DNA from 2 places in the Pseudomonas sp. 10S4 genome. Region 2 is predicted to be linked to the other one. Evidence: predicted binding sites of a transcription regulator. Region 2 holds the regulator's gene; the other holds the start of a gene.
The links. The regulator sigma-54, encoded in region 2, starts transcription at its own class of promoters, with help from an activator protein. The targets are predictions, from matches to a motif close to ANTGGCATNNANNTTGCTNT.

Region 1 (14,864 bases), 750 kb from region 2:
CGGCGAGTCGTTAACCTGGAAGGTCATCGAAACGGTTGGTTCGTCAACGGTCAGCGGCTTCATCGCTTCAACGTTCTGTGGGTCGCACAGGGTGTCGGAGATGAACAGCTGGTCGAAGCCGCTGATGCAGACGATGTCGCCGGCAGCTGCTTCTTCAACGTCGATGCGGTGCAGACCGTGGTGACCCATCAGCTTCAGGATACGGCCGTTACGGCGTTTGCCATCAGCATCGATAGCCACAACCGGGGTGTTCGGCTTGACGCGACCACGAGCGATACGGCCAACGCCGATAATGCCCAGGAAGCTGTTGTAGTCCAGTGCCGAGATTTGCATCTGGAACGGACCGTCACGGTCAACTTTCGGTGCTGGTACGTTGTCGACGATCGACTGGTACAGCGGGGTCATGTCTTCAGCCATGTCGGTGTGTTCCAGACCGGCAATGCCGTTCAGGGCCGAGGCGTAGACAACTTTGAAGTCCAGCTGTTCTTCGGTAGCACCGAGGTTGTCGAACAGGTCGAAGATCTGGTCCAGAACCCAGTCCGGACGTGCGCCTGGACGGTCAACCTTGTTGATAACCACGATTGGACGCAGGCCGGCTTCGAAAGCCTTCTTGGTCACGAAACGGGTTTGCGGCATAGGGCCGTCTTGAGCGTCAACCAGCAGCAGAACGGAGTCAACCATCGACATTACGCGTTCAACTTCGCCGCCGAAGTCGGCGTGGCCCGGGGTGTCCACGATGTTGATGTGGTAGCCGTTCCAGTTGATGGCGGTGTTTTTCGCCAGAATGGTAATACCGCGCTCTTTCTCCTGGTCGTTGGAGTCCATCACTCGCTCGTCGTTGAGCTCGTTGCGCTCCAGGGTGCCGGATTGACGCAAGAGTTTGTCTACCAGGGTGGTTTTACCATGGTCAACGTGAGCAATGATGGCGATGTTGCGTAGATTTTCGATCACTTGTGTATCTCGATCAGAGGATTCGGTGTGCTGACAAGTCTTGGCAGCGATTAACAGTAGAGTCCGGCAAAGCCGTTACAGCTTGACGGCGGCGTCGGGGGCCGGTGACGCAGGCCACAGGCAAACAGCCCCGGGCACTTAGCTCGGTCGATAAACGCGCACATTGGCATGCCCCTCACTGAGCAAATGGTGGGCATGCAGGCGACTCATCACGCCTTTGTCGCAATACAGCAGGTACTGGCGAGTAGGGTCCAGTTCCTTGAAACGAGCGTTCAATGCATAAAACGGCATCGTCTGTACCTCAATGCCAGCCAGTTCCAGCGGCTCGTCTTCAGCGGCATCCGGGTGACGGATGTCGATGATGATCTGGCCCGCCAGAGCTTCGCTGACTTCTTCGATCTGCAAGTCCTGGCCCAATTCGTCGATCACGCGATCGATCGGTACCAGTTTGGCGTTCTCGAGCGCACGCTCAAGGACTGCCATGTCGAACTGTTGTTCTTCGTACTCCACGCGGTTGCGCTTGGCGTGGGTCTTTGGGTTCACCGAGATGACCCCGCAGTATTCCGGCATGTGCTTGGCGAAGTCGGCAGTGCCGATTTCGGTGGCCAGGTCGATGATGTCCTGCTTGTGACTGGCGATCAGCGGGCGCAAGACCAGCTTCTCGGTCACGCAGTCGATCAACGACAGGTTCGGCAGCGTCTGGCTCGAAACCTGGGAGATCGCTTCACCAGTCACCAGCGCATCGATGTCCAGCCGGTCGGCAATCTTCGATGCAGCGCGCAACATCATACGCTTCAAAACTACGCCCATATGACTGTTATCGACTTTCCCGAGAATTTCTCCCAGTACTTCCTCGAACGGCACACTGACAAATAACACGCGTTGGGAGCTGCCGTACTTCTTCCAGATGAAGTGCGCGACTTCCATAACGCCCAGTTCATGGGCTCGTCCGCCCAGATTAAAGAAGCAGAAATGGCTCATCAGGCCACGGCGCATGATCTGGTAGGCGGCGACTGTCGAGTCAAAGCCGCCGGACATCAGCACGAGCGTCTGCTCCAGCGCTCCCAGCGGATAACCGCCGATACTGTTGTGCTGGCTGTGGATCACGTACAACCGTTGGTCGCGAATTTCGATGCGAACTTCGATTTCCGGCTCTTTCAGGGAAATCCCGGCGGCACCGCACTGACGACGCAGTTGGCTGCCGACGTATTTTTCCACGTCCATGGACGAGAACGTGTGGTGCCCGCCGCGCTTGCAGCGCACCGAAAAGATCTTCCCGGCCAACGCATCGCCATAGTGCTGCTTGCACTTGGCAACGATGTCGTCGAAGTCACCCAACGGGTATTCGTCGACCTGCAGGAAATGCGCGATGCCCGGCATGCAGCTCAGGCGCTCGGTCATCTCCTTCAGGGCTTTGGGCTCGCTGACGCGGGTTTCCAGCTCGAGGTTGTCCCACACGCCGTTCACCACCACAGCCGGGTCCAGATCGCGGAGCACAGCACGGATGTTTTTGGCCAACTGGCGGATGAAACGCATCCGTACCGGGCGGCTCTTGATGGTGATCTCGGGAAAGACTTTTACGATTAGTTTCATGAAAACAGCGCGCGCTGGGCCAGCCGAAAAAGGGGGCGCGGATTATAGCGGAAATTGCTCAAGGTTTAACCAGTTAATATGCAGAAGGTTTAGAACGCACCAAAACAGGTCATTTATGGAATTAGACGCTACATTACAGGGCGGTAATTTCAGCTTTGCGGCGCAATAAGCCTCTATAAGCGTGATATTGGGGCAAAAAACCCATGGTGGGGCACTGGCATGCAATTTGCTCCCTTGTGAGGCAGGTTGCCATGGCAGAGTATTCGCGCCGGCATCACCCACATTCTAAGGGCATCCACTACTAAGCCCGAAGCCACCCGGAGGACACTATGTCGAAGTCGGTTCAACTCATCAAAGATCATGACGTCAAGTGGATTGATCTGCGCTTCACGGACACCAAAGGCACTCAGCACCACGTGACCATGCCGGCTCGCGACGCGCTGGATGATGCTTTCTTCGAAGAAGGCAAAATGTTCGACGGTTCCTCCATTGCTGGCTGGAAAGGCATCGAAGCCTCCGACATGATTCTGATGCCGGACGACAGCACTGCCGTTCTCGACCCGTTCACCGAAGAGCCAACCCTGATCCTGGTTTGCGACGTGATCGAGCCTTCGACCATGCAAGGCTACGACCGTGACCCACGTGCGATCGCCAAGCGTGCCGAGGAATACCTGAAATCGACTGGTATCGGCGACACCGTATTCGTAGGTCCGGAGCCAGAGTTCTTCATCTTCGACCAGGTGAAGTTCAAGTCCGACATCTCCGGTTCGATGTTCAAAATCTACTCCGAACAAGGTTCGTGGATGTCCGACCAGGACGTGGAAGGCGGCAACCGCGGCCACCGTCCAGGCGTCAAGGGTGGTTACTTCCCGGTTCCGCCATTCGACCACGACCACGAAATCCGTACCTCCATGTGCAACGCCATGGAAGAGATGGGCCTGACCATCGAAGTTCACCACCACGAAGTGGCGACTGCCGGCCAGAACGAAATCGGCGTGAAGTTCAACACCCTGGTTGCCAAGGCTGACGAAGTTCAAACCCTGAAGTACTGCGTACACAACGTTGCTGATGCATACGGCCGCACCGCGACCTTCATGCCTAAGCCTCTGTACGGCGACAACGGTTCGGGTATGCACGTTCACCTGTCCATCGCTAAAGATGGCAAGAACACCTTCGCTGGCGAAGGCTATGCCGGCCTGTCCGATACCGCCCTGTACTTCATCGGCGGCATCATCAAGCACGGTAAGGCCCTGAACGGCTTCACCAACCCGTCGACCAACTCCTACAAGCGTCTGGTCCCAGGTTTCGAAGCTCCGGTAATGCTGGCCTACTCGGCTCGCAACCGTTCCGCTTCGATCCGTATTCCTTACGTGTCCAGCCCTCGCGCTCGCCGTATCGAAGCTCGCTTCCCGGATCCAGCAGCTAACCCGTACCTGGGCTTCGCTGCACTGTTGATGGCTGGCCTGGACGGCATCCAGAACAAGATCCACCCTGGCGACGCAGCTGACAAAAACCTGTACGACCTGCCGCCTGAAGAGGCGAAAGAGATCCCACAAGTTTGCGGCAGCCTGAAAGAAGCCCTGGAAGAGCTGGACAAAGGTCGCGCGTTCCTGACCAAAGGCGGCGTGTTCTCCGATGACTTCATCGACGCTTACATCGCTCTGAAAAGCGAAGAAGAAATCAAGGTCCGCACCTTCGTACACCCACTGGAATATGAGCTGTACTACAGCTGCTGATCCGGTAGCGCCTGCGCAAGCGGCGTGACAAAAAGAGGCCTCCTTCGGGAGGCCTTTTTTGTGCCCACGATTTAACGACTGACGCTCCCACAGGGGGTTTGTGGCGTTTGGAGGATTTTGGTAAATCATGCCCAAATGTTAACCACTAGGGACAACCGCCACCCGTGACCTATGCTGCAATCCAACACCTTCGCTTGCGGTCAATCTTATGGGTCGTGGTTTTCTACTGATGTTGCTGTTGATCGCCCTGCCCGCCGCAGCGCAGATCTATAAGTACACCGACGCCGCCGGCAACACTGCATACAGCAATCAGCCGCCCGATGGCGTCAAAGCGCAGCCGGTTGAGTTGCCGCCGCTCAACAGCGTCGCACCCTCGGCGCCTACCGCTCCTCCTGCCGAAGCCACCAGCCGTGAACAATCCCGCAGCGCCTACGAGGTGCTTGAACTCACCGGCCTGCCCACCGAGGAAGCCCTGCGCGCCAACAACGGCACCTTCACCGTCAGCGTGCTGATCAAGCCACGCCTGCAAGGCCCGCATCTGTTCAGGCTGTTGCTGGACAACCAGCCTTACGGTCAACCGAGCAACGTGCCAATCCTGCAACTGGTGAACATTGATCGCGGCGATCACAGTCTCGCGGTACAGGTGATCAGTGGCGAAAACCTCGTGCAGCAAAGTCCAAGCGTGACCTTCACCGTGCAACGGGTGCATAAACCTTGAGGTGCTGGCTGCTGGTCGCCTGCCTGCTCGCCCTGCCGGCGACGGCGGACGTTTATACCTACGTCGACGCCCAGGGCAATCGGGTCTTTACCGACCAGCCACGCCCCGGCAACGCCAAGCGGGTGCCGCTGGCCACCAGCAATCGCATGCCCGCCAATCCGACCGGTGCCGCGCCGCTGGTTGCTGCGACCAAACCCGAAGAAAAACCGCTGTTCCACTACGACATGCTCCGCGTGCTGGTGCCGGAACCGGACGCGACGATCCGTAGCAACGCCGGCGAATTGATCGTCAGCGTTACCAGCGAACCCGGACTGCAACGCGGCCACCGCTACCGTTTGTTACTCGACGGCCAGCCCACAGCAGAGCCAGGCCTCAGCCCGGTGTTCGCTTTGAGCAATATCGACCGCGGCAGTCATAACCTGTCGGTGGAAATCCTCGACGAACAGGGTCGCACCGTTGAGCGCACAGCCAATCAGCCGTTCAACATGCTCCGCACCTCTCTGGCGCAGAAGCGCCAGGTCAAGCCCTGCACCCTCACCGACTACGGCCAACGGCCGGAATGCCCGCTCAAAGACAAACCTCCCGAAGAGAAAAACCCCTTCCTGAAGTTCTTCTAACCTCGTTCAGCTTTGCGCACTATATTGGTGCAAACGGTTGCACCGTTCCCACTTGAAAACCCATTTTGGTTCGAAAGTACCCGCGAAAGCTGGCAGAACGCCACGCGATCGAGCGTTAAACGCCCGTTTCAGGCCTTAAACGCTTCTTTTCGGAGCTTTGGTTTGGTTTTTGCATTTTCCCCGCATCAGCGCTTAGTTCTTGCGCGCGCCCTGCTCCAAAAGAGGGAGTAGGGCGTGCTCAGCGTAAATGGCGATCGCGCAAAGCCCCACGAGACGCAAGGCTAGGCACGAGGAGAGAAGTTTGGTTGCTTCAAATGAACGACAAGTAACGAAGAATTGCGTCTCGTGGGGCTTTGCCCTACGGGTTGGTGCTGTGATCGCGCCATGCTGCGTTGTAGGACTTGAAAAGGGAACGCCATTCTCTGCGTCCTACGCCTTGCCTGGCGCGATCACAGCGCCAACGCGATTCGCCATTTACGGTGAGCACGCCCTACTATGACCATTAGCGACGCACTGCATCGACTGCTACTCGACAACCTGACCACCGCGACCATCCTGCTCGACGCTGAACTGCGCCTTGAGTACATGAACCCGGCGGCGGAGATGCTGCTGGCCATCAGCGGCCAGCGTAGCCATGGGCAGTTCATCAGTGAGTTGTTCACCGAATCCACCGAGGCGTTGAACTCCTTGCGCCAAGCCGTCGAGCAGGCGCACCCGTTTACCAAGCGCGAAGCGATGCTCACCGCGCTCACCGGCCAAACCCTGACCGTCGACTACGCGGTGACGCCGATCCTGAGTAACGGCGACACGATGCTGCTGCTGGAAGTCCACCCGCGTGACCGCTTGCTGCGGATCACCAAGGAGGAGGCGCAGCTGTCCAAGCAGGAAACCAGCAAGATGCTGGTACGCGGCCTCGCTCACGAAATAAAAAACCCGCTGGGCGGGATTCGCGGCGCCGCGCAATTGCTCGCCCGCCAGCTGCCGGAAGAAAGCCTGCGCGATTACACCAACGTCATCATCGAAGAAGCCGACCGCCTGCGAAACCTGGTGGACCGGATGCTCGGCTCGAACAAACTGCCGTCGCTGGCCATGTGCAACGTCCACGAAGTGCTGGAACGCGTCAGTCAGTTGGTGGAAGCCGAAAGCCAGGGCTGCATCACCTTGGTGCGTGACTACGACCCGAGCATTCCCGACGTATTGATCGACCGCGAACAAATGATTCAGGCCGTTCTGAACATCGTGCGCAACGCCATGCAGGCCATCAGCAGCCAGAACGAGCTGCGCCTGGGCCGCATCAGCCTGCGCACCCGCACCATGCGCCAGTTCACCATCGGCCATGTGCGCCATCGCCTGGTGACCAAGATCGAGATCATCGACAACGGCCCGGGCATTCCTGCGGATTTGCAGGAAACCATCTTCTTTCCCATGGTCAGCGGCCGCCCGGACGGTACCGGGCTGGGCCTGGCCATTACCCAGAACATCATCAGCCAGCACCAGGGCTTGATCGAGTGTGACAGCCACCCAGGCCACACCACTTTCTCGATCTTTCTGCCACTGGAACAAGGAGCCACATCGACATGAGCCGTAGTGAAACCGTGTGGATCGTCGATGACGACCGTTCTATCCGTTGGGTCCTGGAAAAAGCCTTGCAGCAAGAAGGCATGACCACGCAAAGCTTCGACAGCGCCGATGGCGTGATGAGCCGCCTGGCGCGCCAGCAGCCAGACGTGATCATCTCCGACATCCGCATGCCGGGTGCCAGCGGCCTGGACCTTCTGGCGCGGATTCGCGAACAACACCCACGGCTGCCGGTCATCATCATGACCGCCCACTCCGACCTGGACAGCGCTGTCGCCTCCTATCAGGGTGGCGCGTTCGAATACCTGCCCAAGCCGTTCGATGTCGATGAAGCGGTGTCCCTGGTCAAGCGCGCCAATCAGCACGCTCAGGAACAGCAAGGCCTGGAAGTCCCGGTCGCCCTGACCCGCACCCCGGAAATCATCGGTGAAGCGCCGGCGATGCAGGAAGTGTTTCGCGCCATCGGGCGCTTGAGCCACTCCAACATCACCGTGTTGATCAACGGCGAATCCGGTACCGGTAAAGAACTGGTGGCCCACGCCCTACACCGTCACAGCCCCCGGGCGGCGTCGCCGTTCATTGCGTTGAACATGGCGGCGATTCCTAAAGATCTGATGGAATCCGAACTGTTCGGCCATGAGAAAGGCGCGTTCACCGGCGCGGCCAATCTGCGGCGCGGGCGTTTCGAACAGGCTGACGGCGGCACGTTGTTCCTCGATGAAATCGGCGACATGCCGGCGGACACCCAGACCCGTTTGCTGCGGGTGTTGGCGGACGGCGAGTTCTACCGCGTCGGCGGTCATACGCCGGTGAAGGTCGATGTGCGGATCATCGCTGCGACCCACCAGAATCTGGAAACCCTGGTGCACGCCGGGAAATTCCGTGAGGACTTGTTCCACCGTCTCAACGTGATCCGCATTCATATCCCACGGCTGTCGGACCGTCGCGAAGACATCCCGACCCTGGCCAAGCACTTCCTCAGCCGCGCCGCGCAAGAACTGGCGGTGGAGCCGAAGCTGCTGAAAAGCGAGACCGAGGAATACCTGAAGAACCTGCCGTGGGGCGGCAACGTGCGTCAGCTGGAGAACACCTGCCGCTGGATTACGGTGATGGCTTCGGGTCGCGAAGTGCACATCAGTGACCTGCCGCCAGAACTGCTGAACCTGCCGCAGGATTCGGCACCGGTGACCAACTGGGAGCAGGCGCTGCGTCAGTGGGCCGACCAGGCGTTGGCTCGCGGTCAGTCCAGCCTGCTCGACAGTGCTGTGCCGGCCTTCGAGCGGATCATGATCGAAACCGCCCTCAAACACACCGCCGGCCGCCGCCGTGATGCTGCGGTTTTGCTGGGTTGGGGGCGTAATACCCTGACGCGCAAGATCAAGGAATTGGGGATGAAGGTTGATGGCGGGGATGATGATGAGGGGGATGAGGGTTAAGCAGCCTTTAAATCATCGCTGACTGTTAGACCCAATCGCGAGCAAGCTCGCTCCCACAGTGGATTTTCAGGGTATTCGCGATTGCGTGAACACCAACGAACCCTGTGGGAGCGAGCTTGCTCGCGATGCTTTTAGGGCCTTAGTGCACCGCCGCAATGCACCGTGAACCGCAATCGAGCACGGCAATCGATCCAAAACCCCACCAGCAATTGCAATAAAAACCACTCAGAAAACACGACAAATCCCCGTATTACGGGGCTTTCAGCGTCTCTTGACGACTTTCTGTATCAACTTGTTAAAACCTGGCACGCCCCCTGCAATAGTCCATTCAGTGATTCAGTTCACTACCCAGTTTCGGGGACCTTGGTACAGGCAGGCCGGGGATTCCCCTCTTTACACCGGGCTCACACCGCACAAGCGACGAGCCCACCCCGTTTTGGGGCCCTTGATACAGGCAGGTCAGGGGTTCCTTCTTTACACCGGGACTTACGCCGCAAAGCGCGAGTCCCTGCCGTTTTGGGAACCTTGGTACAGGCAGGCCGGGGATTCCCTCTTTTATTGCTCTCGGAGATGGATCTCCAGCCGCCAGCGGTCATCGACCTCGCTACCGGCCCACTCGCCCAGCAGTGGCCGGGCCGCCACCACCGTCAGCAACAACCCCCCATCACTCGAACGCACGCGCCAGTTCACGTCTTTGCCGTTGAGCTTGAGCTGACCTTTCTGCACCTTGCCTTCAGCCTCGAACAGCAACGCAAGACTGCCGTCGACGATCTCGCCGTGGGACTTGGGTTCGTTGTTGAACCACACCACCAGCCCGTCGCTCGTCACGTCGACCTGCTGCAATTGGCTGGGGTCAGGCGTGGTCAGGCGACCAATCATCAGGCCGACCATCACCCCGACAATCGCCAGCGAACCGATGACCCGCGGGAATAGTTTCGAACGGTTGTCCACGGGCGGCGTAGAATGCCGCTCATCTTTACCTTCGGAGCCGTGCATGTTTCACGTCATCCTTTTCCAACCAGAAATTCCGCCGAATACCGGCAACGTTATCAGGCTGTGCGCCAACAGTGGCTGCCACCTGCATTTGATCGAGCCGCTGGGCTTCGAGATGGACGACAAGCGCCTGCGCCGGGCCGGCCTCGATTACCACGAGTACGCCACCCTGCAACGCCATGCCGACCTCGCCAGTTGCCTGGAAAGCCTCGGTCATCCACGGCTGTTCGCCTTCACCACCAAGGGCTCGCGGCCGTTTCACGACGCCAGCTTCGCCGAGGGCGATGCGTTCCTGTTCGGCCCGGAAAGCCGTGGCTTGCCAGCCGAAGTGCTCGACGCCCTGCCCGGCGAACAACGCCTGCGCCTGCCGATGCGCGAAGGCTGCCGCAGCCTGAACCTGTCGAACACCGTGGCCGTCGCGGTGTATGAAGGCTGGCGTCAGCTCGGTTTCAAGTAACACACATAACAAATGTGGGAGCGGGCTTGCTCGCGAAGGGGCCATAACATTCAACATCATCGTTGACTGTTACACCGCTTTCGCAAGCAAGCCCGCTCCCACATTGGACTTGCGTTGACTCAGGACCGTTTACTGAACGGTCGGAGTCTCGCCAGCCGCCTGCATGCGTTGCAGTTCTTGTGCGTACAGTGCGTCGAAGTTCACCGGGGCCAGCATCAGGGCCGGGAACGAACCGCGGGTCACCAGACTGTCCAGGGTTTCGCGAGCGTACGGGAACAGGATGTTCGGGCAGAACGCACCCAGGGTGTGGCTCATCGAAGCGTCGTCCAGGTTCTTGATCAGGAAGATCCCGGCCTGTTGCACTTCAGCAATGAACGCCACTTCGCCGTTTTCACCGTTTTTCACGGTCACGGACAAAGTCAGCACGACTTCGTGGAAGTCGCCTTCCAAGGCCTTTTGACGGGTGTTCAGATCCAGACCGACGCTCGGCTCCCACTGCTGGCGGAAGATCGCCGGGCTTTTCGGGGCTTCGAAGGACAAGTCACGTACGTAGATGCGCTGCAAGGAGAATTGCGGTGCGGTTTCTTCTTCGCTAGCTGCAGTGTTCTGTTGGTCAGTCATCTCAGATCCTTTCTGATCTTTGGTCTTTTAGGGTTTGCTGTTCTTGGGTGCTTAAGTCAGGCCTTGAGCATGGCGTCGAGCTTGCCGGCGCGCTCAAGGGCAAACAAATCATCACAACCGCCAATGTGGCGCTCGCCGATCCAGATCTGCGGCACGGACGTACGCCCGGCCTTCTGAGCCATGGCGGCGCGCACCTGCGGCTTGCCATCGACCTTGATCTCTTCGAAGGCCACGCCTTTGTTCTCGAGCAGGTACTTGGCTCGCGAGCAGTAAGGGCAGTAATCGCTGGAGTAGACGACGACGTTGCTCATATCACTTCACCAGCGGCAGGTTGTCGCCTTTCCAGCTGGAAATCCCGCCGGACAGCTTGGCGGCGGTGAAGCCGGCTTTCAAGAGTTCGCGAGCGTGAGTGCCGGCAGTCTGGCCTTGGGCATCAACCAGGATGATGGTCTTGGCCTTGTGCTTTTCCAGTTCGCCGATGCGAGCGGTGAGTTTGTCGTGAGGAATGTTCAACGCGCCAACGATGTGGCCAGCGGCGAAATCCTTGGTCGAACGAATGTCGATCACCACGCCTGCGTCCTTGTTGACCAGCCCGGTCAGCTCGCCGGTGCTCAGGCTGCGGCCGCCGCCTTTCATCTCATGGGCGATCAGCAGAGCCAGCAGAACAACGAAAATACCGGCCAGCAAATAGTGGGTGGTGGCAAATGCAATCAGGTGATCAAGCATTTAAGGTGGTTCCAGGGCGTTAAAAGTGGGCCAGTATACACAGCCCCTATGGTGGGCCAAACCCCGTCCGGCGGTGACGCGGTCGGAACTTCGCTTTAAACTGCCACTCCCTTTTCCATCGCCCTCTTTTTAACTCAGCCACGAGTGGAATCCATGACTACCACGCCTAAACCTTTGGTCCTGATCATTCTCGATGGCTTCGGTCACAGTGAGAGCCACGAAGCCAACGCCGTGTACTCGGCCAAGAAGCCTGTCCTGGACCGTCTGACCGCTACCGTACCGAACGGTTTGATCTCGGGCAGTGGCATGGACGTCGGCTTGCCCGACGGCCAAATGGGTAATTCCGAGGTCGGCCACATGAACCTCGGTGCCGGCCGTGTGGTGTATCAGGACTTCACCCGCGTGACCAAATCGATCCGCGACGGTGAATTCTTCGAAAACCCGACCATTTGTGCCGCCGTGGATAAAGCCGTGGCTGCCGGCAAAGCCGTGCACTTCATGGGCCTGCTGTCCGATGGCGGCGTTCATAGCCACCAGGATCACTTGGTCGCCATGGCCGAACTGGCCTTCAAGCGCGGCGCCGAAAAAATCTACCTGCACGCCTTCCTCGACGGTCGCGACACACCGCCGAAAAGCGCCCAGTCGTCCATCGAACTGCTCGACGCAGCGTTCCAGGCCCTGGGTAAAGGCCGGATCGCCAGCATCATCGGCCGTTATTTCGCCATGGACCGCGACAACCGCTGGGATCGCGTCTCCGAGGCCTACAACCTGATTGTCGACGGCAATGGCGAATTCAACGCCGCCACCGCCCAGGAAGGTCTGCAAGCGGCCTATGAACGTGGCGAGAGCGACGAATTCGTCAAAGCCACTTCCATCGGCGAGCCGGTGAAAGTCGAAGACGGTGACGCCGTGGTGTTCATGAACTTCCGCGCCGACCGTGCCCGTGAACTAACCCGCGTGTTTGTCGAAGACGGTTTCAAGGAATTCGAACGGGCTCGCCAGCCGAAACTGGCCGGTTTCGTCATGCTGACCCAATACGCCGCCAGCATTCCTGCGCCTTCGGCCTTCGCCGCCGGCAGCCTGGAAAACGTGCTGGGCGACTACCTGGCGAAAAACGGCAAGACCCAACTGCGCATCGCCGAAACCGAGAAGTACGCCCACGTGACCTTCTTCTTCTCGGGCGGTCGTGAAGAACCGTTCCCGGGCGAAGAACGCATCCTGATCCCGTCGCCAAAAGTCGCCACCTATGACTTGCAGCCAGAGATGAGCGCCCCGGAAGTCACCGATCGCATCGTCGATGCCATCGAAAACCAGCGTTTTGATGTGATCGTGGTCAACTACGCCAACGGCGACATGGTCGGCCACAGCGGCGTGTTCGACGCGGCAGTCAAAGCCGTTGAATGCCTGGACCTGTGCGTCGGCCGCATCGTCGATGCCCTGGAAAAGGTGGGTGGCGAAGCGCTGATCACTGCCGACCACGGCAACTGCGAGAAAATGTCCGACGAAGAAACCCACCAGGCCCACACCGCTCACACCACCGAGCCGGTGCCGTTCATCTATGTCGGCAAGCGTGACTTCAAGGTTCGCCATGGCGGCGTGCTGGCGGACGTGGCGCCGACCATGCTGATGTTGATGGGCCTTGAGAAACCGAAAGAGATGACGGGTACTTCGATTCTGGTGTAATCGGTCTATCAAACACCGAAATACCCTGTGGGAGCGGGCTTGCTCGCGAAAGCGGTATGTCAGTCGACATCAATGTTGAATGACATACCGCTTTCGCGAGCAAGCCCGCTCCCACATTGGTTTTGGGTGTTTTTCAGGCCAGTTATCACACAGTCCGAAATGGGCATTTTTTTTGCGGCGCTTGCCGGGCATACTAGGCCGTCCCTTTCCCTGGTATCACCCGCCTCTATGCTTCGCGTCCTGATAGCCCTCGCTCTGACTTGCCTGCTCCAACCGGCCTTTGCTGACGAGCGCGCGCAAACCCAACAACAGTTGGACGCTACGCGTCAGGACATTGCCGAGCTGAAAAAACTGCTGGGCAAGCTGCAGGAAGAAAAATCCGGTGTGCAAAAGGACCTCAAAGGCACCGAGACCGAGATGGGCAAGCTCGAGAAGCAGGTCGACGCGCTGCAAAAAGAGCTGAAGAAAAGCGAATCCGAGCTACAGCGACTCGATGGTGAGAAAAAAACTCCAGAGCGCGCGCATTGAACAGCAACGACTGATCGCCATTCAGGCCCGAGCGGCCTACCAAAGCGGTCGTCAGGAGTACCTCAAGCTGCTGCTCAACCAGCAAAACCCGGAAAAATTTGCCCGCACCCTCACTTATTACGACTACCTGAGCCAGGCCCGCCTGGAGCAGCTGAAGAATTTCAACGAAACCCTGCGCCAACTGGCCAACGTCGAAAAAGACATTTCCATGCAGCAGGCGCAGTTGCTGGTACAGAAAAGCAGCCTCGACAGCCAGCGTGACGAACTCGACAAGGTCCGCCAGGAACGCCAAAAAGTCCTGGCCAAGCTCAATGACGACGTAAAGGCTCGCGATCAGAAGCTCGCCACTCGCGAGCAGGATCAGGCAGACCTGTCTAAAGTCCTTAAAACCATCGAAGAAACCTTGGCCCGCCAGGCCCGTGAGGCAGAAGAAGCGCGACAAAAAGCGCTGATCGCCCAGCAGGAAGCCGAAAAAAGCGTTTACGTGAGGCTCAGGCTCAGGCAGATGCCACCACCGATGCCCCACGCAAACCCGCTAAATCGACACCCGGCGCGCTGGTTTCAAGTTCTGGCGAGACCTTTGGCGGCGCATTTGCTTCAGCCCGCGGCAAACTTCCATGGCCAGTTGATGGTCGACTGTTGGCACGCTTCGGCGAAAGCCGCGGCGACGATGCCCGGACCAAGTGGGACGGCGTAATGATCAGCGCCTCCGCCGGCAGCCAGGTGCATGCCGTGCACGGTGGCCGCGTGGTGTTTGCCGACTGGTTGCGCGGTGCCGGGCTGCTGGTGATTCTGGACCACGGCAACGGTTTTTTGAGTCTTTACGGTCACAACCAGACGCTGCTCAAGTCTGCGGGTGACGTGGTTAAAGCCGGTGAGTCCATCTCCACTGTCGGTAACAGTGGCGGGCAGGACACACCAGCGCTGTATTTTGCAATTCGTCAGCAGGGTCACCCGAGTGATCCAGCGCAATGGTGCCACGCGCAAGGATAGGCGTTGAGTCACCTACATTAGGAGTTCGTTCGACATGCTGCATTTGTCCCGCCTTACCTCGCTGGCCCTGACGATCGCCCTGGTGATCGGCGCGCCTCTGGCGTTTGCCGCTCAGCCTGCCCCGGTAGCGGCGCCAGCTCCTGCACCTGCGGGCACGGCTGCGACCACCAAGGCGCCATTGCCGCTGGAAGAGTTGCGCACCTTTGCCGAGGTCATGGACCGGATCAAGGCTGC
Region 2 (14,864 bases):
GCGCCTCGATCAGGTCTGGATGCCCAACCGCCAGACCGACCCGCAGGCCCGCCAAAGAACGGGACTTGGACAGGGTCTGGGTCACGAGCAGGTTCGGGTAACGGTCCACCAGGCTGATCGCGGTTTCGCCGCCGAAGTCGATATAGGCTTCATCGACCACCACCACGGAATCCGGGCTGGCCTTGAGGATTTGCTCCACGGCATCCAGCGCCAACAGACAACCGGTCGGTGCGTTCGGGTTCGGAAAAATGATCCCGCCGTTCGGCTTGGCGTAGTCTGCCGGGTTGATCTGGAATTGCGCGTCCAGCGGCACCGCATCGAAGGCAATGCCGTACAACCCGCAGTAGACCGGATAGAAGCTGTAGCTGATGTCCGGGAACAGCACCGGATTGTCGTGTTGCAACAAGCCGTGGAAGATGTGCGCCAGGACTTCATCGGAGCCATTGCCGAGGAACACTTGGTTCGCCTGCACGCCGTAATAAGTGGCGACCGCATTCTTCAGCAGATCGCTGTTCGGGTCCGGGTACAGGCGCAGGTTGTCGTTCAGTTCGGTCTGCATCGCGGCCAAGGCTTTAGGCGATGGGCCGTACGGGTTTTCGTTGGTGTTGAGCTTCACCAGTTTCGCCAGCTTCGGCTGCTCGCCCGGTACGTAAGGCACCAGACTCTTGACGAAGGGACTCCAGAATTTACTCATCTTTATTTCCCTTCTTGATCATCAACGATGCGGTATTCAGCGCTACGGGCGTGAGCGGTCAGCGACTCGCCACGGGCCAGCACGGAAGCGGTTTTGCCCAATTCGGAAGCACCCTGCTCGGAGCAGAAGATGATCGACGAGCGTTTCTGGAAGTCGTACACACCCAGCGGCGAAGAGAATCGCGCGGTGCCGGAGGTCGGCAAGACGTGGTTCGGCCCGGCGCAGTAATCGCCCAACGCTTCGGAGGTGTGACGGCCCATGAAGATTGCACCAGCGTGGCGGATCTGCGGCAGCCAGGCTTGTGGATCGGCGACCGACAACTCCAGGTGCTCCGGCGCGATGCGGTTGGCCACTTCGATGGCTTGTTGCATGTCGCGGACCAGGATCAGCGCGCCGCGGCCATTGATCGACGTCTCGATGATCTCGGCACGTTCCATGGTCGGCAGCAATTTGCTGATGCTGGCGGCGACTTTGTCGAGGAACTCGGCGTCCGGGCTGACCAGAATCGCCTGGGCGTCTTCGTCATGCTCGGCCTGGGAGAACAGGTCCATGGCGATCCAGTCCGGATCGGTCTGGCCGTCGCAGACCACAAGGATCTCGGACGGACCGGCGATCATGTCGATGCCGACCTGGCCAAACACGTGGCGCTTGGCGGTGGCGACATAAATATTGCCCGGGCCAACCACTTTGTCGACCTTCGGCACGCTTTCGGTGCCGTAAGCCAGCGCGGCAACCGCTTGGGCGCCACCGATGGTAAACACACGATCCACGCCGGCAATGCAGGCCGCGGCCAATACCAGTTCATTGATTTCACCGCGCGGGGTCGGCACGACCATGACCACTTCGGTCACGCCAGCGACCTTGGCCGGAATCGACGTTCATCACGTACCGCACGACGGGTACGACGGCCTTGCCGCCCGGCACGTACAGACCGGCGCGATCCAGCGGCGTGACCTTCTGGCCCAGCACCGTTCCGTCGGCTTCGGTGTAGCTCCAGGAGTCCTGTTTCTGTTTTTCGTGGTAGCTGCGCACTCGAGCCGCGGCTTTTTCCAATGCTTCGCGCTGGGGCGCGGTGATGCGGGTCAGGGCCAGCTCCAGACGTTCACGCGGCAGGATCAAGTCTGCCATCGAGGCGACTTGCAGGCCGTCGAACTTCTGGGTGAATTCCACCAGCGCCGCATCGCCACGCTCGCGCACGGCTTTGATGATGTCCAGCACCCGCTGATTGACCGAGTCGTCAGACACACTTTCCCAGCTCAGCAGATGATCCAGATGATGTGCGAAATCCGGGTCAGCAGCGTTGAGTCGGCGAATTGCAGTCGGTGCGGTCATAGCGAGAGCCTCATAGGAATGGCAAAAACTCAGGCGCCCTAACTTAGCAGTCGTTTCCGCTTGGGCACCTGAGAATTCTGGCTATGAGGCGGATAGACGGGCGCGACTTAACGTCGCGCAGGTGAATCAGCCGCGGTGTCGAGACTCCACTGCCTTGCGCAGGGTGTCGATCAACGCCTGGATACGGGCGTGCTGCATTTTCATCGAAGCTTTGTTGACGATCAGACGGGAGCTGATGTCAGCGATGAAATCCTGTGGTTCCAGGCCATTGGCCCGCAGCGTGTTACCGGTGTCGACCACGTCGATGATCTTGTCGGCCAGACCGATCAGCGGTGCCAGCTCCATCGAGCCGTAGAGCTTGATGATGTCAACCTGACGACCCTGCTCGGCGTAGTAACGCTTGGCAACGTTGACGAACTTGGTGGCAACGCGCAGTCGGCCCTTGGGCTCGACTGCGCCAATTTTGCCGGCGGTCATCAGCTTGCACAGGGCAATTCGTAGGTCCAGCGGCTCGTAGAGGCCCTGGCCGCCGTATTCCATCAGCACATCTTTACCGGCGACGCCCAGGTCCGCGGCACCATGTTCGACGTAAGTCGGCACATCGGTGGCGCGCACGATCAGCAGACGTACGTCGGGCTGGGTCGTGGGGATGATCAGCTTGCGGCTCTTGTCCGGATTCTCGGTCGGCACGATGCCTGCTTCAGCCAGAAGCGGCAGGGTGTCGTCAAGGATGCGGCCCTTGGACAGTGCGATGGTCAACATGGGAAACGTCAGTCCTTATCAAGGTACTCATGTCCGGTCGCAAACGGCGCCGGACACACATCGAGCCGGTAACCGGCTCGACTGAACAATTCAACGGGCGCGTCCCTGCGCCCATGCAGCAGAAACTAGCCCGGTACGCGGCGGATCTTGGCGCCGAGCATCTGCAGTTTCTCTTCGATGCACTCGTAACCACGGTCGATGTGGTAGATGCGATCGATCAGGGTGTCGCCTTCGGCGATCAGTGCCGAGATTACCAGGCTGGCCGAAGCACGCAGGTCGGTGGCCATGACTGGCGCGCCTTTCAGCTTCTCGGTGCCGGTAACGATGGCGGTGTTGCCCTCGACCTGGATCTTGGCGCCCATGCGGTGCAACTCATACACGTGCATGAAACGATTTTCGAAGATCGTCTCGATCACCGCACCGGTGCCTTCGGCAATGGCGTTGAGGGAGATGAACTGCGCCTGCATATCGGTCGGGAACGCCGGGTACGGAGCGGTACGCACATTGACGGCTTTTGGCCGCTTGCCGTGCATGTTCAGCTCGATCCAGTCATCGCCGCAGGTGATTTCGGCACCCGACTCACGGAGTTTTTCCAGAACGGCTTCGAGGATGGTCGGATCAGTGTCCTTGACCTTCACACGGCCGCCGGTCACGGCAGCTGCCACCAGGTAGGTGCCGGTTTCGATACGGTCCGGCATCACTTTATAGGTGGCCGGGTGCAGACGCTCAACGCCATCGATGGTGATGGTGTCGGTGCCGGCGCCAGTGATCTTGGCACCCATGGCGATCAGGAAGTTCGCCAGGTCGATGACTTCAGGCTCGCGAGCGGCGTTAGCCAGAACGCTGCGGCCCTTGGCCAGAGCGGCGGCCATCATGATGTTTTCGGTACCGGTCACGCTGACGGTGTCGAAGAAGAAGTGCGCACCGCGCAAGCCGCCTTCAGGCGCCTTGGCCTTGATGTAGCCGCCCTCGACATCGATGACTGCGCCCATGGCTTCGAGGCCACGGATGTGCAGGTCGACCGGACGCGAACCAATGGCGCAACCGCCAGGCAGCGCGACTTCGGCTTCACCGAAACGGGCAACCATCGGCCCCAATACCAGGATCGAGGCACGCATGGTTTTCACCAGTTCGTACGGCGCGATCAGGGTCTTGATGGTGCGTGGGTCGATTTCGACGCTCAGCTTCTCGTCGATCACCGGCTCGATGCCCATGCGACCGAACAGCTCGATCATGGTGGTGATGTCGTGCAGGTGCGGCAGGTTGGCCACGGTGACCGGGCCATCACACAACAGAGTGGCCGCAAGGATCGGCAGGGCAGAGTTCTTTGCCCCGGAGATGCGGATTTCGCCATCAAGACGAACGCCACCAGTAATAATCAATTTATCCATAAGAATCTCGACGCCCTTGGGCTCAGGTGCGCTCGGCCCAGGCCGCGCTGCTGAAAAATTTCATAGTGACCGCATGGATGCTGCCATCGGTGATCCATGGGTTCAAATGGGCATAGATCTGCTGCTGACGCTTCACCGGGCTCAACGCCGCCAGTTCATCGCTAATCACGTTCAGTTGAAAGTTGCAGCCTTCGCCCTCAACTTCAACCTGCACAGATAAAAAAGTCTCGGACAGCTTTCCTTCGAGAAAGCTCTTCACTTCGGTGGCCTGCATGCTCAACCTCAATCGGCGCTCTGCGCGCGCGGGTCGGACATCATACAAAAAAGCCCCGCGCCTGCGAACCCCGCATTCACAGGACTCTGACGGGGGGCTTCTTTATAGATGCCGGTTAGGGGTGCGCCAACAGCTCGGTCAATTCGCTGACCTGAGCGATTTCGCGCATGTCTTCGGGCATTGCGCGGATGCTGACGGCCTTGCCGGCCGCCTCTGCATCACGCATGAAACACAGCAGCAGCGACAAGCCGACACTGCTGGATTTCAACACCGCCGAACAATCGACCACCACGGCGGGGGCCGTACTGGCTTTGATCAGCGCCTGGCCCTGCTTGCGCAGACCCGGGCCGGTGCGGTAATCCAGCATGCCGCTCAACCGCAGCTCGCCGGACTCGCTCATGCGAATGGCCGATACACTCATTGTGCTGGCTTCTCGGTGCTGGCCTTGGCTTTGGCGACTTCCCCGGCCCAACCATTGATGGTCTTGTCCAGGTCGTTGCCATTGCGCTGCATCGCGTCAGCAAACTGATCGCGGAACAGCTTGCCAATGTTGATGCCGTTGATGATCACGTTGCGCAGCTTCCACTCGCCATTGATCTTCTCGAGCGTGTACTGCACCGGATAAATCGCGCCGTTGCTGCCCTTGACCGTCATGCCAATGCTGGTGCGGTCGCCCGACTCATCCTTGGCAGGATCAACGACGATGCCCTGGTTGTTGTACTCCAGCAAGGCGTTGCCGTAGAACTGGAACAGGCCTTTCTTGAAGTTTTCCTGAAAGGTCTGCATTTGCGCAGGCGTGGCTTTGCGCGAGTACTTGACCGTCATGATGCTTTTGGAAATGCCCTCGGCATCCACCACAGGTCCGACGATGGTGTTCAGCGCCGTATAAAAGTCCTGCGGGTCCTGCTTGTACTTCTCTTTATTGGCCGACAGATCGGCAAGCATCCGATTGGTCGTGTCCTGCACGAGCGCGTGCGCGGAAGAATCCGCCACGGCGTTGCCCATCAGCGGCAATGTTGCAAGCAGTACCAGCAGGCCACGTCGCAAGGTAGAAATCATTCAAAAGCTCCTCATTTAGCGTCTTTGCTAACGGTATTGAGCAGGAATTTACCGATCAAGTCCTCGAGCACCAGCGACGACTGGGTGTCGTGGATGGTTCCACCATCCTTGAGCAAGGCTTGTTCCCCGCCCACGCTGATACCGATGTACTTCTCGCCCAACAGGCCAGCCGTCAGGATAGATGCAGTGGAGTCAGTCGGCAGATTATCTACGCGCTTTTCCAATTGCATGGTCACCCGGCCGGTGAAACTGTCGCGGTCCAGATCGATCGCCGTAACCTTGCCGATAGTCACACCGGCCATGGTCACTTTAGCTCTGACAGTCAAACCGGCGATATTGTCGAAGTAGGCATAAAGTTTATACGTATCGGTGTTTGCGGTCGGGGACAGGCCACTGACCCGCAACGCAAGCAGCAACAAGCCAGGATGCCAGCCAGCAAGAAAAGGCCGACACCGATTTCCAGGGTGCGGTTTTGCATCAGAAATCTCCAAACATCAGGGCGGTCAAAATAAAGTCCAGGCCGAGCACTGCCAAAGAGGCATACACCACGGTCTTGGTTGTGGCACGACTGATCCCCTCGGAAGTAGGCTCGCAATCATAGCCTTGGAATACGGCAATCCAGGTCACGACAAAGGCGAAGACGACACTTTTGATGATGCCGTTGAGCACATCACCATTGAACGTCACGCTGTTCTGCATGTTCGCCCAGTAGGAGCCGTCATAGACACCCAGCCAGTCGACTGCCACCCACGAACCGCCCCAGATCCCGACGACGCTGAAAATCATCGCCAGCACCGGCAGGGAAATGAAACCGGCCCACAGGCGCGGGGCAATGATGTACTTGAGCGGATCGACGCCAATCATTTCCAGACTGGACAACTGCTCGGTGGACTTCATGTTGCCGATTTCGGCAGTCAGGGCCGAACCTGCGCGCCCGGCAAACAGCAATGCAGTCACCACCGGCCCCAGTTCACGCAGCAACGTCAGGGCAACCATCTGCCCGACAGCCTGTTCCGAACCGTAGCTGGACAGGATATTGAAGCCTTGCAGCGCCAACACCATGCCGATGAACACCCCGGAGACGACGATGATCACCAGGGACATCACGCCGACCGAATGCAATTGCTTGATCAGCAAACCAAAACCGCCGCCAATACCGCCGCGGCTAAACAATGCGTGAAACAGGAAAATCGTCGCCCGCCCGAACACCCCGACGGCATCGATAGCCCCGTGGCCGAACCGGCGCACTTTTTCTATCAGTGAAATCTTGCGCATCAGCGCTTCCCCAGAAGATCTGCGCGGTAATCCGTCGCTGGAAAGTGATAGGCGACCGGACCATCGGGGTCACCTGTCATGAATTGACGGATACGTGGCTCCTGAGAATTCATCAATTCGTCAGGCGTGCCCTGCCCCAGCACTTGCCCATCACCCACTACATAAATGTAATCGGCAATGCTCGCGGTCTCTGCCAGATCGTGGGAGACCACGATGCTGGTGATGCCCAACGCATCGTTGAGCAGACGGATCAGGCGCACCAGTACGCCCATGGCGATCGGGTCCTGCCCCACAAAGGGCTCGTCATACATGAGGATTTGCGGATCGAGGGCAATCGCTCGCGCCAGCGCGACACGACGCTTCATGCCACCAGACAGTTCGTCGGGCATGAGATCGATGGCGCCGCGCAAGCCAACGGCCTGCAATTTAAGCAGGACGATGTCACGGATCATTTCTTCCGGCAGCTCGGTATGAACCCGTAGCGGGAAGGCGACGTTCTCGAACACATCCAGATCGGTAAACAACGCCCCGCTCTGGAACAGCACACCCATGTGCTTGCGCGCATCGAACAAATCGCTGCGCGACAACTTGGGCAGGTTCTGACCGTTGACCCAGACTTCACCGCTATTAGGTCGCAACTGGGCGCCCATCAGCCGTAACAGGGTGGTCTTGCCACACCCGGAAGGCCCCATGATACCGGTGACCTTGCCGCGTGGGATGCGGATATCGACGTTATTGAAAATGCTGCGCGCACCGCGCTTGAAGGTCAGTCCCTTCAGCTCGACCGCGTAGGCGTTATCGGCACTCATCTAAACTCCTTGCGATGCAGCCTCTCACTCGGACGCCTGGCTTTCTGACGAAAGCACATACCTCCCCGGGCAGGCCGAACTGGCGGCGAACTATATCACTGCAATAGCCAAGCGCCCAAGGCCCAAGCCGGGGCATGTTCAGCAAGAGGACAGGCAAAAAGCCGCATTTGGAGTATTTCGGTAACAGGTATTAACAAAGCACGACGAACTAACGTGAGGGTTTCGATCATTACCGCTATAATCGCCGCCTTTTCATCGGGCTATACGATTCTGACATGAGCCAATCAAGCGACCTGATTCAATCGGCACAACGCACCATCCGCCTCGAAGTGGAAGCCGTACAAGGCTTACTGCCCCATATCGACGCTGATTTCGTACGCGCTTGCGAGATGATTCTGGCCAGCAAAGGCCGCGTAGTCGTGGTCGGCATGGGCAAGTCGGGGCATATCGGTAACAAAATTGCCGCCACCCTGGCCAGCACCGGCACCACGGCGTTTTTCGTACACCCGGCCGAAGCCAGTCATGGCGACATGGGCATGATCACCCGCGACGACATCATTGTGGCGCTGTCGAACTCAGGCTCTACCAATGAGATCGTTACGCTGCTGCCGCTGATCAAGCGTCTGGGCATCCAGTTGATCAGCATGACCGGCAATCCCGATTCGCCATTGGCCAAGGCTGCCGAGGTCAACCTCAACGTTCACGTGGAGCACGAAGCCTGCCCGCTGAACCTGGCGCCGACCTCATCGACCACCGCCGCGCTGGTCATGGGCGATGCCCTGGCCGTGGCGCTGCTCGAAGCCCGCGGTTTTACCGCAGAAGACTTCGCATTTTCCCACCCGGGCGGCGCGCTCGGCCGACGCTTACTACTAAAAGTGGAAAACGTCATGCACGCCGGCGAAGAGTTGCCGCAAGTCCAGCGTGGCACGCTACTCAAGGATGCCCTGATGGAAATGACCCGCAAGGGCCTGGGCATGACCGTCATTCTGGAAGCCGACGGCAAGCTGGCTGGGATTTTCACTGACGGCGACTTGCGCCGCTCCCTGGATCGCACGATCGACATTCACCGGGCGACCATCGATGAAGTGATGACCGCTCACGGCAAGACCGCACGCGCCGAGATGCTTGCCGCCGAAGCCCTGAAGATCATGGAAGACAACAAAATCAGCGCACTGGTAGTGGTCGACAGCGAAGACCGTCCGGTCGGCGCCTTGAACATGCACGATTTGCTGCGTGCAGGAGTAATGTAATGAGCAACGACCTGCTGCAACGCGGCAAACAAATCAAACTGGCCGTGTTCGACGTCGATGGCGTCCTGACCGACGGGCGCCTGTACTTCCTCGAAGACGGCAGTGAATTCAAGACATTCAGCACCCTCGACGGCCAAGGCATCAAGATGTTGATGGCAGCCGGCGTGCAGACCGCTATCATCAGCGGCCGCAAGACCCCTGTGGTCGAACGGCGGGCAAAAAACCTCGGCATTCCACACCTCTACCAGGGTCGCGAAGACAAACTGGTGGTACTCGACGAGCTTCTTGCCCAACTCAACCTAAGCTATGAACAAGTTGCCTACCTCGGTGACGACCTGCCTGACCTGCCGGTGATTCGCCGCGTCGGGCTGGGCATGGCGGTGGCCAATGCCGCCAGTTTCGTGCGCGAACACGCCCACGGCATCACCCTGGCCCGTGGCGGCGAAGGTGCTGCCCGCGAATTCTGCGAACTGATCCTGCGCGCCCAGGGCCGCCTCGATGCGGCTAACGCCGCGTACCTGTGAGCCCATTATGCTGAGCAAAAAGTTTCGCAATTTCTTGATGTTCTGTTGCATCGCCGCGATATTCGCAGCGGTCGGCTACTGGAACATCAGCCCGGAACGCTTCCTCGACAAGCCAGTGGCCAAGGTCGATGTCAGCCAGATCGACTATTACGCACTCAACGCCCACAGCGTGCAGTACCTGCCGGACGGCGGCTTGCAGTACGACTTGACGTCCGACAAGGTCGAACACCTCAAGGCGAGCGATGTGTCACTGCTGACCAACCCCGACCTGAACATGTACCGCGGCACCGAGTTTCCGTGGCATGTCACAAGCTTGCGTGGCGAGGTGAATCCGGACGGCACTCAGGTAGAGCTGATCGACTCGGTACGTATCGCACGGACCGATGAAAAGAACCGCGAGATGATTATTACCAGTACTCGCATGACAGTGTTCCCGCAGCAGCAATATGCGCAGACCGAGCAACCCGTTAGAATCGACGGCGCTGGCGGTGTATCGACTGGCAACGGAATGAAAGCGTATTTGAAAGAAAGCAGGATACACCTGCTATCGAACGTAAGAGGACAGTATGAGGCTCGTTAAAACCCTCCCTATTTTGCTCAGTCTGGGCGCAGCACTGGGAAGCGTGAGCGCCTGGGCTCTGCCGGACGATAGTACGAAACCGATCCGTATCCAGGCCGACGATGCCCAGCTCGATGACAAGCAAGGTATCGCCACCTATAAAGGTGATGTAATCATCACCCAGGGTTCGATGAAGGTTACCGGCAATACCGTGACCATCACTCGTACAAAGGATGGCCAGATCGATGTCGTAACGTCGGTGGGCAACCTGGCGTACTTCGAGCAGTTGCAAAAAACCACCTCCCCACAGCCAGTCAAAGGCTATGGCAAGACTGTCCAGTACCATGCCCAGCAAAACCGCATCGTGCTGATCGATCAAGCCAAAGTCATCAGCGATGACGGCAGCACCACCGAAGGCGAGAAAATCGTCTACGACACGGTGAAACAGGTGGCTACGGCCGGCCGCGCCACTGGCTCGCCGATCACAACGCCGCGCCAACGGATCGACATGGTGATCCCGCCGAAGCAGAAGGCCCAGTAATGGCAACTCTGAAAGCCCAGCATCTGGCCAAGAGCTACAAGAGCCGCCAGGTCGTGCGTGACGTCAGCCTGTCCATCGACAGCGGTCAGATCGTCGGCCTGCTTGGCCCGAACGGCGCCGGCAAGACCACCTGCTTTTACATGATCGTTGGCCTGGTACAAGCCGACCAGGGTCGCGTACTGATCGACGATCTGGACGTCAGCCACCAGCCTATGCACGGTCGTGCAAAGGCCGGTATCGGCTATCTTCCGCAAGAAGCGTCGATCTTCCGCAAACTCTCGGTCGCCGATAACATCATGGCCATCCTCGAGACCCGCAAGGAACTCGACAAGGCCGCTCGCCGCAAAGAGCTGGAAAGCCTGCTGCAGGAATTCCACATCAGCCACATCCGTGACAACCTCGGCATGAGCCTGTCCGGTGGTGAACGACGCCGAGTGGAAATCGCCCGGGCCTTGGCCACCAACCCGAAATTCATCCCGCTCGACGAACCTTTCGCCGGTGTAGACCCGATTTCGGTAGGCGACATCAAGCAGATCATCCATCACCTCAAGGCCAAAGGCATTGGCGTGCTGATCACCGACCACAACGTCCGTGAAACACTGGATATCTGCGAAACCGCCTACATCGTCAACGATGGTCAGCTAATTGCCGAAGGTGACTCCGCCACCATCCTGGCCAACGAACTGGTCAAGGAAGTGTATCTGGGCCACGAGTTCCGCCTGTAAGCACCGAGGTGTCTGGCTAGTCGACAGAGCGCATGGCGCAATTAACACATCGCTGTGTTTTTTATTGTTACGGCGCTCTAGGCAAACACTTCAGTTTCAGGCATATAATTTGCTTAAGTTTGGCGCTTCGGCGCCCTGTAGTGGATGGCGCATGCGCGCCGGCGAATAAGGTGTTAAGCCCCTGCCATGAAACCATCGCTAGTCTTGAGAATGGGCCAGCAGCTGACGATGACACCTCAGCTGCAACAGGCCATCCGCCTGCTCCAATTGTCGACCCTGGACCTGCAACAGGAAATCCAGGAGGCCCTGGAGTCCAATCCGATGCTCGAACGCCAGGAAGAAGGCGACGACTTCGATAACGCCGACCCATTGGCCGACAAAGCCGAACAACCACCCAACGCCGACATTCAGGAACCCTCCTACCAGGAAACCGCCCCGACGGTGGATAACCTCGAGGAAGGGGACTGGAACGAGCGCATTCCCAACGAACTGCCCGTCGATACCGCCTGGGAAGACGTTTACCAGACCAGCGCCAGCAGCCTGCCGAGCAACGATGACGACGAGTGGGATTTCACCACCCGTACATCCGCCGGCGAAAGCCTGCAAAGCCACCTGCTCTGGCAACTGAACCTGGCGCCGATGTCCGACACCGATCGCCTGATCGCCGTGACCTTGATCGATTGCATCAACAATCAGGGCTACCTGGACGAAACCCTCGAGGAAATCCTCGAAGCCTTCGATCCGGAACTGGACATCGAGCTGGACGAAATCGAAGCCGTCCTGCATCGCATCCAGCAATTCGAACCGGCCGGCATCGGCGCCCGCAACCTGGGCGAGTGCCTGTTGCTGCAATTGCGTCAACTGCCCGCCAAAACACCTTGGCTGGCTGAGGCCAAGCGCCTGGTCACCGATTACATCGACCTGCTCGGCAGCCGCGACTACAGCCAACTGATGCGCCGCATGAAGCTCAAGGAAGATGAACTGCGCCAGGTGATCGAGCTGGTCCAGAGCCTGAACCCGCGTCCAGGCTCGCAGATCGAGTCCAGCGAAGCCGAATACGTCGTGCCCGACGTCATCGTGCGCAAGGATAATGAGCGCTGGCTGGTGGAGTTGAATCAAGAGTCAGTGCCAAAGCTGCGGGTCAACGCCCAGTACGCCGGCTTCGTGCGCCGCGCCGACACCAGTGCCGACAACACCTTCATGCGTAATCAGTTGCAGGAAGCCCGCTGGTTCATCAAGAGCCTGCAAAGCCGTAACGAAACCCTGATGAAAGTCGCCACCCAGATCGTCGAGCACCAGCGCGGTTTCCTGGAGTACGGCGACGAAGCCATGAAGCCGCTGGTCCTGCATGACATCGCCGAAGCGGTGGGCATGCACGAATCGACGATTTCACGGGTGACCACCCAAAAGTTCATGCATACCCCACGGGGCATTTATGAACTGAAATACTTTTTCTCCAGCCATGTCAGCACCTCTGAAGGCGGCGAATGCTCGTCCACAGCGATCCGCGCGATCATCAAAAAACTGGTTGCCGCGGAAAATCAGAAAAAGCCGTTGAGTGACAGCAAGATCGCTGGTTTACTGGAGGCACAAGGCATTCAGGTGGCTCGCCGCACCGTCGCCAAGTACCGCGAGTCCTTAGGGATCGCGCCTTCGAGCGAACGCAAGCGGTTGATGTAAGCCACGCCACAGCGTTCCAGTGGCAGGTACCTTTACCTGCCGCTTTATGCACTGGCAACGAAGGAGAAGCTGTATGCAAGTCAACATCAGTGGACACCAACTGGAAGTGACCGAACCCCTGCGCACCTACATCGGCGAAAAACTCGACCGATTAGAGAGGCATTTCGACAAGATCACCAACGTGCAAGTCACGATGACCGTCGAGAAGCTGCTGCAGAAAATCGAAGCCACGCTGCATATCCCCGGCGGAGAAGTGGTCGCCAATGCCGAGCATAACGACATGTATGCCGCTATTGACCTACTGACCGACAAGCTGGATCGCCAACTTAAAAAGCATAAGGAAAAGACCCAGAGCCTCCTTCAGGGCGCAACCGGTCGTTAACACTCCCAACCCATGATCCGACTTGAAAGTATCCTGACCCCCGGCCGTTCCCTCGTGAACGTGCCGGGCGGCAGTAAAAAGAAAGCCCTCGAACAAATTGCCAACCTGATCGCCCGGGAAGTCCCGGATCTGGAGATGCAAGATGTCTTCGAGGCTCTGATTGCCCGTGAAAAACTCGGTTCCACCGGTTTTGGCAACGGCATTGCTATCCCCCACTGTCGCCTGAAGGGCTGCACCTCGCCCATCAGTGCCTTGATGCACCTTGACGCACCTATCGATTTCGACGCCATCGACGGCGCTCCGGTTGACCTGCTGTTCGTGCTGCTGGTCCCGCAAGCCGCCACCGATGCGCACCTGGAATTACTGCGCCAGATCGCCAGCATGCTTGATCGCAAGGAAGTACGCGAAAAACTGCGCAGTGCCCCGAGCAACGAAGCCTTGTATCAGGTTGTCCTGAGCGAGCAAAACGGTCACTAATCATGCGTTTGATCATTGTCAGTGGCCGCTCCGGCTCAGGTAAAAGTACTGCACTCGATGTCCTTGAGGACAACGGCTACTACTGCATCGACAACCTGCCGGCCGGCCTGCTGCCGGAGTTGGCCGAACGCGCGCTGATTCATACAGAGCTGGCTCAGCCGCTGGTCGCCGTTTCCATCGACGCCCGCAACCTGCCCAGTCACCTGACGCGATTCCCCGAATTACTTGAAGAAGTTCGCGGTCGGCATATCCAGTGCGATGTGCTGTATCTGGACGCCGATGAAGAAACCCTGCTCAAGCGTTTCTCGGAAACCCGCCGCCGTCACCCGCTGAGCACCGCCAACCGCTCATTGGCCGAGGCGATAGAAGACGAAACTCAACTGCTGGGGCCGATTGCAGACCTGGCCGACCTCAAGGTCAACACCACCAACCTGAACCTGTACCAACTGCGCGACACCATCAAGCTGCGCCTGTTGAATCAGCCTGAGCCCGGCACGGCGTTCCTGGTGGAGTCTTTCGGGTTCAAGCGTGGCATGCCAGTAGATGCCGACGTGGTGTTCGATGTGCGCTGCCTGCCCAATCCTTATTGGAAACCGGAGCTGCGCGCACAGTCCGGGCTCGATCAACCGGTAGCCGAATACCTGGCAGCACAGCCGGACGTCGAAGAAATGTTCCAGGACATTTATGGTTATCTGTTCAAGTGGCTTCCGCGTTTTGCTGCCAGCAATCGCGCTTACGTCACCATCGCCATTGGCTGTACCGGCGGTCATCACCGCTCCGTCTACCTGACCGAACGTCTGGGCCAGGCCCTGCAACAATCCCTGAAGAACGTCCAGGTTCGCCACCGCGACCTCAGCTAAAGGATTCACAACGCGATGCCTGCTCTGGAAATTGAAATCATCAACAAACTGGGCCTGCATGCCCGTGCTTCAGCGAAATTCGTTGGGGTTGCCGGTCAGTTTCCCTGCCAGATCAGAGCGGGACGCACCCCGCAAGCCATGGTCGATGGCAAAAGCATCATGGCCATGATGATGCTCGCCGCCGGCAAGGGCAGCAAAATCCATCTGAGTACTGAAGGTGAGCAAGAGCAAGAAGCGCTGGATGCACTGGTGGCGCTGATCAATAACTTC

Region 1: a site for sigma-54 is predicted at 2,758-2,777, ahead of glnA (glutamate--ammonia ligase). Genes of this name have one in related genera too.

Annotation. Positions count from the first base shown of each region.
Region 1 covers NZ_CP133774.1:2,178,769-2,193,632, reverse strand. The annotation lists gene typA (translational GTPase TypA) at 1-951, opposite strand, end outside; gene thiI (tRNA uracil 4-sulfurtransferase ThiI) at 1,090-2,544, opposite strand; gene glnA (glutamate--ammonia ligase) at 2,874-4,280, shown strand; gene RHM58_RS10225 (DUF4124 domain-containing protein) at 4,489-4,998, shown strand; gene RHM58_RS10220 (DUF4124 domain-containing protein) at 4,995-5,615, shown strand; gene glnL (nitrogen regulation protein NR(II)) at 6,111-7,196, shown strand; gene ntrC (nitrogen regulation protein NR(I)) at 7,193-8,629, shown strand; gene RHM58_RS10205 (hypothetical protein) at 9,185-9,625, opposite strand; gene RHM58_RS10200 (tRNA (cytidine(34)-2'-O)-methyltransferase) at 9,624-10,079, shown strand; gene secB (protein-export chaperone SecB) at 10,209-10,700, opposite strand; gene grxC (glutaredoxin 3) at 10,757-11,011, opposite strand; gene RHM58_RS10185 (rhodanese-like domain-containing protein) at 11,013-11,426, opposite strand; gene gpmI (2,3-bisphosphoglycerate-independent phosphoglycerate mutase) at 11,580-13,109, shown strand; partial or broken gene RHM58_RS10175 (murein hydrolase activator EnvC family protein) at 13,338-14,630, shown strand; gene RHM58_RS10170 (S41 family peptidase) at 14,665-14,864, shown strand, end outside.
Region 2 covers NZ_CP133774.1:2,927,940-2,942,803, reverse strand. The annotation lists gene hisC (histidinol-phosphate transaminase) at 1-694, opposite strand, end outside; partial or broken gene hisD (histidinol dehydrogenase) at 697-2,026, opposite strand; gene hisG (ATP phosphoribosyltransferase) at 2,153-2,788, opposite strand; gene murA (UDP-N-acetylglucosamine 1-carboxyvinyltransferase) at 2,914-4,179, opposite strand; gene RHM58_RS13460 (BolA family protein) at 4,202-4,453, opposite strand; gene RHM58_RS13455 (STAS domain-containing protein) at 4,569-4,874, opposite strand; gene RHM58_RS13450 (MlaC/ttg2D family ABC transporter substrate-binding protein) at 4,871-5,512, opposite strand; partial or broken gene mlaD (outer membrane lipid asymmetry maintenance protein MlaD) at 5,524-5,990, opposite strand; gene mlaE (lipid asymmetry maintenance ABC transporter permease subunit MlaE) at 5,990-6,787, opposite strand; gene RHM58_RS13435 (ATP-binding cassette domain-containing protein) at 6,787-7,596, opposite strand; gene RHM58_RS13430 (KpsF/GutQ family sugar-phosphate isomerase) at 7,872-8,846, shown strand; gene RHM58_RS13425 (KdsC family phosphatase) at 8,846-9,370, shown strand; gene lptC (LPS export ABC transporter periplasmic protein LptC) at 9,378-9,950, shown strand; gene lptA (lipopolysaccharide transport periplasmic protein LptA) at 9,937-10,470, shown strand; gene lptB (LPS export ABC transporter ATP-binding protein) at 10,470-11,195, shown strand; gene RHM58_RS13405 (RNA polymerase factor sigma-54) at 11,382-12,875, shown strand; gene hpf (ribosome hibernation-promoting factor, HPF/YfiA family) at 12,949-13,257, shown strand; gene ptsN (PTS IIA-like nitrogen regulatory protein PtsN) at 13,270-13,734, shown strand; gene rapZ (RNase adapter RapZ) at 13,737-14,594, shown strand; gene RHM58_RS13385 (HPr family phosphocarrier protein) at 14,610-14,864, shown strand, end outside.